DNA from 3 places in the Pseudonocardia sp. WMMC193 genome. Region 2 is predicted to be linked to each of the others. Evidence: riboswitches for the same ligand, from Rfam matches in the RefSeq annotation. Region 2 holds a riboswitch; each other region holds the start of a gene.
The links. A riboswitch is a leader RNA that binds a small molecule or an ion and turns the genes downstream of it on or off. The one in region 2 is predicted to bind S-adenosylmethionine.

Region 1 (4,252 bases), 3.1 Mb from region 2:
CCCACCCGGGTCCTGCGGCCGGGCTGGCCGCCGCCCGGCTGGGTGGCCGTCGCGTGCGACGTGGGCCAGGGAGACGCCCTCGTCCTCGCCACGGGCGAGCCCGGCCGCGCGGTGCTGATCGACGTCGGCCCCGAGGACGGTCCCGTCGACGCGTGCCTGCGCAGGCTGGGGGTCGAGTCGCTCGCGTTGGTGGCGCTGAGTCACCTGCACGCCGACCACGTCGGCGGCCTCGCCGGGGCCCTGCGCGGCCGGTCGGTCTCGGCGATCGCGCTGGGCGCGTCCCACGAGCCGGAGTCGGCGGTCCGTCGGATCGCGGCCCGGGCCCGGGAGGCGGGGGCCGGTCTCGTGGAGCTGACCGTCGGACGTCGGCTGGAGTGGCGGGCGCTCACCCTGGAGGTGCTCGCCGCGGGCGGGCGCGAGGACATCGACGAGGAGGACGGCACGGCGGTCAACAACACCTCGGTCGTGGTGCGGGCGACCACGCCCGCCGGGCGCATCCTGTTCACCGGTGACATCGAGCTGGAGGCGCAGGCGGAGCTCGTGGCGAGCGGCGCGGACCTGCGTGCGGACGTGCTCAAGATGCCGCACCACGGCTCCCGCTACACCAGCCGCGAGTTCCTGGGCGCCGTCGCACCGCGTGCGGTGCTGGTCAGCGTGGGGGCGGGCAACTCCTACCGCCACCCGAACCCGGGCCTGATGGACCTGCTGGCCGGAGCCGGGGTCGCGGTGCGCCGTACGGACCTCGGCGGCGACGTGGCGGTCACCGCGGACGACGGGCTCGTCGAGCGGGGCGACCCGCTGCCCGCGCCGCGCGGCACCCGCCCCGTCCGCGAACGCGAACGGGCCCCGGGAACGCGTCCCGGGGCCCGTCGGCGGCGTGGCTCAGCGGTTCTCGAGCGCCTCGCGCACGGCCTTGCTCGTGGAGGGCACGGTGGCGGTCGGGCCCACCTGGCCGGACACCGCGTCCAGCGTCTTGAGCCCGTCGCCGGTGATCAGCAGGACGGTCTCGGCGTCCCGGTCGATCCTGCCCTCGTCGATCAGCTTCTTGGCGGTCGCCACGGTCACGCCGCCCGCGGTCTCGGCGAACACGCCCTCGGTGCGGGCGAGCAGCCGGATGCCGTCGCGGACCTCGTCGTCGGTCACGTGGCCGACGGCACCGCCGGTGCGGCGCACCGAGTCGAGGACGTACGGGCCGTCGGCGGGGTTGCCGATCGCCAGCGAGCGGGCGATGGTGTCCGGCTTGACGGGCTGGATGACGTCGTGTCCCGCCTCGAACGCGGTCGCGACCGGGGAACAGCCCGCCGCCTGCGCGCCGAAGATCCGGTAGGGCTTGTCGTCGACCAGGCCGAGCTTGACGAACTCGCCGAAGCCCTTGTCCACCTTGGTCAGCTGCGAGCCGGAGGCGACGGGGATGACGATCTGGTCGGGGAGCCGCCAGCCGAGCTGCTCGGCGACCTCGTAGCCCAGGGTCTTGGAGCCCTCGGCGTAGTACGGCCGGACGTTGACGTTCACGAACGCCCAGTCCTCGTGCTCGGCGGCCAGCTCCGTGGCGAGCCGGTTCACGTCGTCGTAGTTGCCGTCGACGGCGAGCAGCGTGCCGCCGTAGACGGCGGTGGTGGTGATCTTGGCCTGCTCCAGGTTGGACGGGATCAGCACCACGGAGTCCCACCCGGCGCGGGCCGCGGCGGCGGCCACGGCGTTCGCCAGGTTGCCGGTGGAGGGACAGCACAGCACGGAGAAGCCCAGCTCGCGGGCGGCGGCGAGGGCTACGGCCACGACCCGGTCCTTGAAGGAGTGGGTGGGGTTCCCGGTGTCGTCCTTGATCCACAGCTTGCGGACGCCGAGCTCGGCGGCCAGCCGGTCCGCCTCGATGAGCCGGGTCAGGCCGGGCTCGGTGTTCGGGTGCTCGCGCACGTTCTTCGGAACGGGGAGCAGGTCCTGGTAGCGCCAGATCGACTTGGGGCCCGCCTCGATGGAGGCGCGGGTGACCGTCGGGAAGTCGTAGGCGATCTCGAGCGGTCCGAAACACTCGCTACAGGCGAACTCGGCGGCCAGCGGAGCCTCGTGCCCGCACTCGCGACAGGACAGCGCGCGGGCCGAGCCCAGGTCGTAGGAGGTGCCCGTAGGCGTGTCAGCAGTGAGAGTCATCAGATCTCCTCATCTGTCCCGCTCGCGCGGGCCGGAATTGGCACCTGGTCCGTCGACGTGCGCACACTCCGAACGTGTGCAGCGCGGATCGTCGTTCGACGCCGGTTGCCGGGGCTTCAACGGGCCGTTCCCTCTGCCCCTCTGGATGAGCCATGTGCAGTTGTGCCCCGCCCGCGGGATCGACCCGGCGGGTGCGGACGTCCGGAGATCCGGATGTCGGCCAGGTTACGTCACCCGCGCGCCCCTCGGCCAGGTGAACCTCACATCCGAGAGCCGGCTCACGCGGCAGGCTCGGGCTGCGCGCGGATCGTCGGTGCCGTGCGGGACGATGGTCGGGTCCGCGGCCCGCCCCTGGCGGGTCCCCGTCCGCCGGAGGTCCGCCGTGCCCGCCACGAAGCCACCCGCCCCGCTGCAGCTCGTCGTGGGCGAGGAGGAGCTACTGGTCGAGCGGGCCGTCTCCGAGATCATCCGGTCCGCGCGCGCGGCCGACCCCGAGACGGACGTCCGGCGGCTGCGGCCGTCCGAGGTCACGGCCGGGGAGCTGGTCGGGCACCTGAGCCCGTCGCTGTTCGCCGAGTCGCGGGTCGTGGTGATCCAGGGGGCGCACGAGGCCGCGAAGGAGCTCGCCGCCGCGATCCTCGCCTACGGGCGGGCCCCCGAGGAGGGGATCGTGCTGGTCGCGGTGCACGCCGGCGGGGCGCGCGGCAAGCAGCTGGCGGACGACCTGCGCGCGCTCAAGGCCGTGGTCACCCGGTGCGACAAGCTCACCCGGGCCGAGGAGCGGGCCGAGTTCGTGCGCGCGGAGGCACGCCGCGCGGGCGGGTCGATCACCGCGGACGCGGTGTCGGTGCTGCTCGAGGCGGTCGGCTCGGACCTGCGGGAACTCGCCGCGGCCACCGGGCAGCTGGTGTCGGACAGCGGCGGCCGGGTCGACGGCGACGCGGTCCGCCGCTACCACCGGGGGCGGGCCGAGTCCTCCGGCTTCGCGGTGGCGGACAAGGCCGTCGCGGGGGACCGGGCGGGGGCGTTGGAGGCGTTGCGCTGGGCCCTGGTGCTCGGGGTGGCGCCGGTGCTGGTCGCGGACGCCCTGGCGGACGCGGTGCGCACGCTGGCGAAGGTCGGCTCGGCCGGTCGCGGCGACCCCAACCGCATGGCCCAGAGCCTGGGCATGCCGCCGTGGAAGATCCGCAAGGCCCAGGGGCAGGTGCGTTCCTGGCGACCGGCGGGCCTGGCCGTCGCCATCGCCGCGACCGCGCAGGTGAACGCGGACGTGAAGGGCGCGGCCGCGGACCCGGGCTACGCCCTGGAACGCGCCGTCCTCGCCGTCGTCGACGCCCGCGGCACCGGCTGACCCCCGGCGAACAGCGCGTTCGCCCATACCTAGCGAGCGAACGCGCCGTTCGCCGTCGGACCGGGTCCGGCGGATCGGGCTGCCGACACGACGACGGCGCTGCCCCACGGGAAAGGGCAGCGCCGTCGTCAGTCGCTCACAGGAGGGAGCGCGAACCACGCCCCGTGGGGCGCGGGTGGTCTCAGGCGGACAGCTCGGCGGCGCGCTTGGCGATCGCCGACTTGCGGTTCGCGGCCTGGTTCTTGTGGATGACGCCCTTGCTGGCGGCCTTGTCGAGGGCCTTGGCGGCGTTCTTCTGCAGCTGCACGGCCTTCTCGGTGTCGCCGGCCTCCGCAGCCTCGCGGAACTTGCGGATCGCGGTCTTGACCGAGGACTTGACCGACTTGTTGCGCTGCCGGGCCTTCTCGTTGGTCTTGACGCGCTTGATCTGGGACTTGATGTTCGCCACGCTGGTTGTTCCTCAGTCTTTTCGGGTTCTCGTCGTCTGTGCCGGCTCCGGCGATCCGCGAGCGGTTCTGGACCGATGCGAGCGAGCACGCCGAGCACTCGACGATCCATGCTACAGACCGGGCCGCGGGCCCCCGCAGGCGGACCCGTTTACCCGGACGTTGCACGTGTCTGTCTGGCTCACGCTGCGACGAACGGTCAAGATGACCTCCGTGAGCCGAGCAGTGGACCGTAGACCCGCACGGGACCCCGACCCCGAGACGAACGGCGCGGCCCACACGGCGCTCTTCGACGGGTACCTCGAGC
Region 2 (4,252 bases):
CCGGGCCCAGCTCGAGGTGCTCGCGCAAGGTGGTCCCCTCGTACTCGGTGCGGTACACCCCGCGTTCCTGCAGCTCGGGGACCAGCCGCTCGACGACGTCCGTGAGCGCCTGCGGGACAAGGTAGGGCAGCAGGTTGAAGCCGTCCACCACGCCTTCCCGGACGTAGTGGGCCCAGACGTCCGCGACCTGCCCCGGGGTGCCGACGAAGGGCGGGCGAGACGAGCTGACCTCGATGGCCAGCTCCCGGATCGAGAGGTTCTCGGCCGCCGCGCGCTGCCGCCACTGCTCGATGAGCGCCCGTTTGCCGGTGCGCCGCTCGATCGAGATGGTGCCGCGCGAGGGATCGAGCTCGGCGTCCGTCGGCTCGATGTCCGGCAGCGGGCCGTCCGGGTCGTAGGCGGACAGGTCCGTGCCCCAGTACTGCTCGAAGTACGACAGGGCGCGCGGCCCGGTGACCTGCTCGCGCCGCACCCAGGCCGCCTTCTCCTCGGCCTCGGCCGGGGTGTCGCCGAGCACCACGGACGCGCCGGGCAGGATCCGCAGCGAGTCCGGTGCGCGGCCGTGGCGGGCCAGCCGGGCCCGCAGGTCGGCGGCGTAGGCGGCGGCCGGTTCGAACGCGGTGTGCGCCGAGAACACGACGTCCGCGTGCCGGGCGGCCAGCTCCCGTCCGCCTTCGGAGTCCCCGGCCTGGAACAGCACCGGCCTGCCCTGCCTGCTCGCGGGCACGGTCGGGGTCGCGGTGAACTCGACCAGGTCGGTGGCCCGTTCCACGGTCTCGATCGCGCCGGGCCGGGCCCAGCTCTTGGCCCGGCCCTCGTCGGCGGGCTCCCAGTCCGGTTCCCAGCCCGCCCAGAGTGCCTTGGCGGCCTCGACGAACTGTGTGGCGCGCTCGTAGCGCCGGTCGTGCGGGAGCCATCCGCCGTGCCGGAAGTTCTCCCCGGTCCACGCGTTGTCGGTGGTGACGATGTTCCAGCCGGCCCGGCCGTCGGACAACAGGTCGAGGGCGGCGAGCCGGCGTGCGAGGTCGGCCGGGTAGTTGTAGGTCGTGTTCTGGGTGGCGACCAGCCCGATCCGCTCGGTGGCGCCCGCGAGGGCGGCGAGCTGAGTGATGGCGTCCGGTCGCCCGGCGACGTCGAGATCGTGGACCCGGCCCCGGTTCTCCCGCACCCGCAGGCCCTCGCCGAGGAAGAACGCGTCGAACAGGCCGCGCTCGAGCAGGCGGGCGAGGTCGACGAAGGTCTCGATCGCCATCTGCGGGGCCGACCGCGGGTCCGCCCACAGCGTCTGCGGCCCGACGCCGGTGAAGAAGACTCCCAGGTGGAGACGGCGCTGCTGGATGCGGCTCATCGGACACTCCCGGCGAAGCGGTTGACGGGACGGGGCAACCCGAGGGACTCGCGCAGGGTCCGCCCCGGCGGGCGGCGCAGGTCGGCGAGGGCGGGCAGCACCCGGTCGGCGAGGATCGGCAGGTCCACGGCCTGCACGGCGGGATGGAACCGGACCCCGTCGACCACCCCGGCCAGCTCGCGCAGCAGGGTGACCAGCGCGTCCGCGGACCCCACGTGCCGCAGCGCGCCGCCCGGTTCCCAGAGCGTGTCCGCGTCGAGGGCGGCGAGGCGGTCGGCGGCCGGCTCGTCGGCGTCGAGCACCACCTCCACCTCGGCGAACCGCACCGGGGAGTCCGCCGCGGCGAGGTCCGCACCGACGAGCGCGACGTCCGCGAGCCCGCCGAGCCCGAGGCGGGCGTCGGCCAGCACGACGAGCTGCCCCTGCGGGGGCCGCGGGGTGATCAGCGGGCCGCGGACGGTGAACCGCGCACCGACGGCGTCGACGTGGTGCACCCGGTCCGGGTCCAGGTAGCGGCCGGTGGCGACGTCCTTGATGACGGCGTCGTCCTCCCAGGAGTCCCAGAGCGCGCGGGCGGTGTCGACCACGTCCCGGGTCTCGCGGTCCAGGTCCGCGGGCGCCAGCGGGGTGGCGCCGATCGTCGCGGCCGCGGCGGGATCGTTCGCCGTGCCCACCACCCAGCCGCCGCGCCCGTGGGTGGCGTGGTCGAGCGCGGCGAGCTGGGTGGCCAGGTGGAACGGCTCGGTGGTCGCCACGTGCAGGGTCGGGGCGAGCCCGATCCGGGACGTGGTGGTGGCGACGAACGCGGCCCGGGTGCCCGCTTCCAGTCTGCCCGCGGCGTCGAGCCCGGAGCTCGGGGGCACGGGCGAGTCGGCGAAGGTGGCCAGCACGAAGCCGGCCCGCTCCGCGCCGTGGACCGCGGCGCGCACCGCGGCACCGCCGAGCACCGCGCCGGGTGGGCGCCCGGAGTGCCGCCAGGCGGCGGGGTGGGCGCCGTCGCCGTCGAGCTCGACGGCGAGGGACAGGCGGGGTGACGGGGTCACGGAACCTCCGGGTGCGTGGGTCGAGCGCCACCCGCTCGGCTCACCGGAGCCGCGGAATGCGGCTCAGCGCCGAGCGGGCCACGGCCAGGTGCTGGGCGACCTCGGCGGCGATCAGGTCGCTGGGGGCTGCGGCGCCGGTGGCCCGCAGCGAACGGTTGCGGTCGACGAGGGACTCCAGCGACTCGAGGAGCTGGTCCCCGATCTCGGTGAGGCGGTCGTCCGCGGTGGGCGGGAGGGACGAGAGTGACGGCAGGACGGACATGGCTTCCCCTGAGGTGATGGTCGGGACGGGCGGTGCGGGGCCGCGGTCACCGACAGAGGGACGCCTCGGTCCGGCAGAAGTCCACGTGCCGTCGCCTCGTCCACGACCCCACCCCGGGACGAGTGCACGGACCGGACACGGAGGACCCCCATCGTTCCCGGCAGGAGCACCCTGCAGGGGTCTGCGGGTTGCTGCGGCGTCGACGAGCCGGGTCTCTCGGCCGCTCAGGATGGCTGTTGACCTCCACTAGACCTCCGCCCCGACCGGGTGTCAAGCGCATGAACGCTCATGTTCCGTGCGGCGGGACGCGCCCCGGAAACGTTCGGACACCGGTGCGCTGTGCCCTGACTCACACCGCGGGCACGTCCGGGGCGGGCGATGCTGGAGGGAGACGTCGTCTCGAGGAGGTTCGGATGCCCGGTCCGGGAGCCCTCCTCGTCGCACGTCGGTGGCTCGACGGGCTCGGCTCGCCGCCCGGCCACTGTCGTCCCTGATCACGGCCCCGCACCGCCACCGATCAGGAGACCCATGTCCGAGACCCGAACCTCAGGGCACCTGCACCTCGGCGTCGCGCTCGACGGCGCCGGCTGGCACCCCGCCGCCTGGCGCGAGCCCGGCGCCCGCCCGAATGCGCTGTTCACCCCCGGCTACTGGGCCGGGCTGGCCCGCACCGCCGAGCGCGGCGGACTGGACCTGCTGACCATCGAGGACAGCCTGGCGCTGCAGACCCACGACGCGTTCCGGTCCGACGACCGCACCGACGAGGTCCGCGGCAGGCTCGACGCGTTGCTGACCGCCTCCCTGCTCGCGCCGCTGACCAGCCGGATCGGCCTGGTCCCGACCGTGACCGTCACCCACACCGAGCCCTTCCACGTCTCGAAGGGCATCGCGACGCTGGACCACACCTCGCTCGGCCGGGCCGGGTGGCAGGTCAAGGTGTCCGGGCGGCCCGCGGAGGCCGAGCACGTCGGACGCCGGGAGATCCGCCCGGTCGCGCAGGCGGACCTCGCCGGGGACGGGCTCCCGCCGCAGTTCGTGGAGCTGTTCGACGAGGCCGCGGACGTGGTCGAGGTGGTGCGCAGGCTCTGGGACAGCTGGGAGGACGACGCCGAGATCCGGGACGTCGCGACCCGGCGGTTCATCGACCGCGACAAGGTGCACACCGTGGACTTCGAGGGCCGGTTCTTCCGGGTCCGCGGCCCGTCGATCGTGCCGCGCCCGCCGCAGGGTCAGCCGGTGGTGACCGCGCTGGCCCACCGCCGCGAGCCCTACGAGCTGGCCGCCCGCGGCGCCGACCTGGTGTTCGTCACGCCGGGGTACGCGGGGCCTGCGGAGCAGGTCCTGGCCGACGTCGCGGCGGCGGCCGAGCGGGTGGGGCGGACCGGGGAGCCGCTGCAGGTGTGGGCGGACCTGGTGGTCTTCCTCGACACCCCGACCGAGTCCGGTGCCCGGCGGAAGGCCCGGCTCGAGGAGGTCTCCGGCGCGGAGTACACCTCGGACACCACGGTGTTCGCCGGCTCCGCCGCGGACGCCGCGGACCTGATCGGCTCCTGGCACGCGCTCGGCTACCACGGCGTGCGGCTGCGGCCCGCCGTCGCC
Region 3 (4,252 bases), 780 kb from region 2:
GTTCCAGCGTCTGGAGCAGCACGTTCATCGACTGCCGGGTCACGAACGCGCCCCGCGCGAGGTCGGAGTTCGACAGGCCCGGCCGCTGGGCGAGCAGCTCCAGGCAGGAGTAGCGGGTCACCGTCATCCCCAGCGGGCGCAGCACGTCCTCCATCGCCAGGCGCAGCGCGCTCGACGCCTCCTTCAGCAGATAGCCGAGCGACGTCTCGAGAACGACGCCGTCGACCTCGTCTTGACTCATGTCAGGATTCTGACATAGCCTGGCTCGTGTCAGAAAGCTGACACGAAACGAGGAGTGCCACCATGCCCGTCACCGGCCCCGACTTCATCTCCCTCCAGGCGCGCGACCTCGCCGCCTCGCAGGCCTTCTACGAGCGGTACCTCGGGCTCGTCCGCGCGCAGGCCGGGCCGCCGCACGCGGTCGTGTTCGAGACCGAGCCCGTCGCGTTCGCGCTGCGGGAGGTCGTGCCCGGCACCGACCTCGACTCCGCCGCGCACCCCGGCATCGGGGCGGCGATCTGGCTGCACGCCACGGACGTGCAGGCCGTCCACGACGCGCTCGTCGCCGACGGGCACACGATCGTGGCCGAGCCGATCGACGGCCCCTTCGGGCGCACCTTCACCTTCGCCGACCCGGACGGCTACCGGATCACCCTGCACGACCGCGCCTGACGCGCGCCGCAGGCTCAGTGGCCGCAGCCGGAGGCGCCGCCCGCGGTGTGCCCGAGGCCGAACGGGTCGAGGTCGCGGGTGTCCCCGCGCGGGGTCCAGCGCCCCTGGACCTCGTGGTAGTCCCCGGCCGGGCCCTGCTCGGCGATGCTGCGCACCGCCGCCACCAGCCGGTCCACATCGGATGCGGTGGTGTTCAGGCCCAGGCTCACCCGGACCGCGTCCGCGCCGCCCGCCAGGCGGGCCAGCAGCGGGTGGGCGCAGAACCGGCCGTCCCGCACGCCGATGCCGTGCTCGGCGGACAGCGCGGCGGCGACCAGACCGGCCGGGACGTCCCGCACCACGATGCTGACGACCCCGACCCGGTCCTCGGCGTCCGCCCAGATCCGCAGCGGCACCACCTCGGCCACCTCGGCCAGGCCCGCCGTCAGCCGCTGCAGCAGCGCCCGCTCGTGCGCGGGCACCGCGGTGTCGATCACCGGGTCCAGGGCGCGGCAGGCGGCGGCCAGGGCGGCGGCGCCGAGCACGTTCGGCGTGCCGGCCTCGTGGCGGTGCGGCGCGGGGGCCCAGGTGACCTCGGCGGTCGCCCCGGACACGCCCACGGCCTGCACCGCGCCACCGCCCGCGAGGTAGGGCGCGGCCACGTCCAGCCAGTCCCGACGCCCGACCAGCGCACCCGCGCCGTAGGGGGCGTAGAGCTTGTGCCCGGAGACCACCACGTAGTCGACGTCCCAGGCGGCGATGTCGACGCGGCGGTGCGGGGCGAGCTGCGCGGCGTCCAGCACCACGCGGCACCCCGCGGCGTGCGCGAGGGCGGTGATCTCGGCGATCGGCGGGATCTCGCCGGTGACGTTCGACGCGCCGGTGATCGCCAGCAGGGCGGTGGGTCGCTCGGTCAGCGCCTCGGCGAGCCGCTCGAGGGTCTCCGCGACCGTGTCCGCCGCGGCGAGCACGCGGTGGTCGCCGCGCCAGGCGAGCAGCGTGGCGTGGTGCTCGAGGTCCAGGCAGAGCGTCGCACCCGGCACGGCCCCGGCCAGCAGGTTCAGCGCGTCGGTGGTGTTGCGGGTGAACACCGTGACGTCGTCCTCGCGGGCCCCGAGGAACCGGGCGACCGTGCCGCGGGCCGCCTCCAGGACCGAGGTGCACACCTGGCTGGCGTAGCCCGCGCCGCGGTGCACGCTGGAGTAGTAGGGGAGCAGCTCGGCGACGTGGTCGGCGACCGCCTGCAGGGCGGGCGCGCTCGCGGCGAGGTCGAGGTTGGCGTAGGGCACCGTGCGCCCGTCGACCAGCGGCACGGGCAGGCCGGTGCCGACCAGGGCGGGCAGTGCGACAGCGGCGGGCGGCGCGACCGCGGCGCCAACGGGTGCGGTCGGGGCGGCACAGGGCGCGACGGCGGTGTGGGACATGGTGATCCTCCCGGATCCGTGACAGGACCCGGCGCTGCACGCGGGTCCGCGCTTGCCACCGCGGGTTCGCGGCGGCCAGGTCGTCACCCGGAGCACCCCACCGCGGAGGAGGGTTGCCGACCAGCGAGCCGGGGCTTGACGCTGGCACTCATGACCTGCCGACGACGGTAGGCAACCGATCCGGCCCCGGTCAAGTGTGATCCGGGAAACGCCGAAATGACTGGACATTGTCGGGTCGAGCTCCCAGGAATGGTGGCCGATTGTCTGTTCTAGGCGGCGGCGCGCAGATTAACGGCGGATTTCCCCGGCCGGATCGGGAAATCGCGACCCTGGGTGATCATGGGGCCGTGCCAGCGGGCATCGTGTGGGCTTCCGTCGGCCTCCGAGCCCTGGTGAGATCGTCGTGCCGTGATCGGTTCCCGGGCAGGGGAACACGATGGGGTGAGAGTGGGTGCGACCCGCGCCGCGTGGGGACCGAGCCGTTTTCGGCGTCGAATCGCGTGGCCCCGGTCACGATTTCCGCCATTTCGGCCGTCCCAGACGCACCGGACAATGTCGATCTCGGGGGGCGCTGTTCGCCATTGCTCCATACGGGTGGCACAGTCCTCGGCATGCGCCTCACCACCACCTTCGCGGTTCGACGCCACGTCGACCTGCGCCGCGTGGCGAGCGCGCTGTGTAGCGCGACGGTGAGCTGAGGTCCGGGGCCGTTCGGCGACACCGCCGCAGACCCCGCCTCCCCCTCCTCGCTCCGACGCACCCCCGCGGTGCGCCAGGTTCGCGCCCGACCCGCCGTCCCGCCGTGTCCCAGGGCTCCCCGCTCCACATCGGACACCCCGGCGACGCGGGTCCCGCCGAGCCGTCCGCTCCCCAGAGAAGAAGGAATCACCATGTCCAGACTCCGAACGCGCCTGCTCGGCAGTGCCGTCCTCGCCAGCGCGGGACTCGCCGCGCTGGCGGGCACCGCGCAGGCCGCGACGCCGGACCTCGTGCCGGACCTCGCGCCGGTGCTGTCCGCGCCGACCGGGATCGACCCGGCGCCCGCCCCCACGGCGCCCTACGTCGAGCCCAGCCAGACGTACTACGACGACCCGCTGAACCAGCAGCTCGACTTCGCCCCCGCCGGCGTGCCGATCGCGGGCCTGATCAAGTCGGTCGCGGGCGCGCCCACCCGACTGCTCCCCAGCTGATGCGCGGCGCACGCAAGGTCCTGCTCGGCCTGCTGGCGGTGGGGGTGGTCGCCGGGGTCACGGCGATCCCGAGCGGCGACGCCTACGCGGACGTCCAGACGGTCCGGTCCTCGATCAAGGGCGCGGACGGCAAGGACTACTGGGTCGAGAACAACCTGGTGGACACCGCGACGAAGCCGGACGCGGGCACCCGTCCCGAGTACATGGTCGTCTGGGCCGGTGACGAGAACGTCGCGGACACCGTCGTCCCGGACGTCAAGAACCTGCCCGGGTCGCTGGCGAACCCGCTCGACAAGGCGCGCAACGCCCTGCCGGGGCCGGACTTCATGGCGGTCGTCGACGTCACCAAGGGGTCGGCGAACTACGGCAAGGTCGTGAACACGGCCACCGTGGGCCCGCTGGTCGAGAACGAGCCGCACCACATGCAGTACTCGTGGCGCAAGGGCGACAAGATCTACGCGGGTGGCCTCTTCTCGGCGGCCACCTACGTCTTCGACGTGTCCGCGCTGCCGGAGCTCAAGCTCTCCGGCATCAGCCTCCCCAGCCAAACCCTCTGCGGGTCGGTGCCGGACGCGTACTGGGTTCTGAAGGACGGGACCGCGTACGGGACCTACATGGGCGGCCCGGTCGTCCCCGGTCCCTGCACCTACTCGAACGGCGAGGTGCGCACCGGCAACGGGTTCGCGGGTACGCCGGGCGAGGTCGTGCGCTTCGGTCCGGACGGGCAGAAGCTGGTCGAGGCCCCGGCCGCGACCCGCACCCCCGAGGACCCGACGCAGTGCCTCAACATGCCGGCGCTCGGGCAGCCCAGCTGCGCGAACCCGCACGGCATCCAGGTCCGCGAGGACCTGAACACGATGGTCACGAGTGACTACGCCGAGCCGCGGACGATCATCCTCGACCCGGTGAAGGCGCCGTCGCCGTACCTGCGTCGACCCACGGTGCGGACCTGGGACATCTCCGACCTGAACCACCCGAAGGTCAAGT

Region 1: another riboswitch for S-adenosylmethionine. It lies ahead of thrC (threonine synthase); the one in region 2 lies ahead of L3X23_RS17785 (hypothetical protein).
Region 3: another riboswitch for S-adenosylmethionine. It lies ahead of L3X23_RS14010 (aminotransferase class V-fold PLP-dependent enzyme); the one in region 2 lies ahead of L3X23_RS17785 (hypothetical protein).

Annotation. Positions count from the first base shown of each region.
Region 1 is NZ_JAKKDO010000003.1:387,206-391,457, forward strand. Features, by position in the region: partial or broken gene L3X23_RS36545 (ComEC/Rec2 family competence protein) at 1-564, shown strand, start outside; gene thrC (threonine synthase) at 883-2,148, opposite strand; SAM riboswitch class I at 2,155-2,300, opposite strand; gene holA (DNA polymerase III subunit delta) at 2,531-3,499, shown strand; gene rpsT (30S ribosomal protein S20) at 3,681-3,947, opposite strand; gene L3X23_RS03190 (circularly permuted type 2 ATP-grasp protein) at 4,150-4,252, shown strand, end outside.
Region 2 is NZ_JAKKDO010000003.1:3,439,858-3,444,109, forward strand. Features, by position in the region: gene L3X23_RS17775 (NtaA/DmoA family FMN-dependent monooxygenase) at 1-1,348, opposite strand, end outside; gene L3X23_RS17780 (LLM class flavin-dependent oxidoreductase) at 1,345-2,391, opposite strand; gene L3X23_RS17785 (hypothetical protein) at 2,432-2,653, opposite strand; SAM riboswitch class I at 2,799-2,889, opposite strand; gene L3X23_RS17790 (LLM class flavin-dependent oxidoreductase) at 3,182-4,252, shown strand, end outside.
Region 3 is NZ_JAKKDO010000003.1:2,661,933-2,666,184, reverse strand. Features, by position in the region: gene L3X23_RS14020 (MarR family winged helix-turn-helix transcriptional regulator) at 1-241, opposite strand, end outside; gene L3X23_RS14015 (VOC family protein) at 304-672, shown strand; gene L3X23_RS14010 (aminotransferase class V-fold PLP-dependent enzyme) at 687-2,075, opposite strand; SAM riboswitch class IV at 2,119-2,231, opposite strand; gene L3X23_RS36600 (putative leader peptide) at 2,687-2,773, shown strand; gene L3X23_RS14005 (hypothetical protein) at 2,966-3,265, shown strand; gene L3X23_RS14000 (selenium-binding family protein) at 3,265-4,252, shown strand, end outside.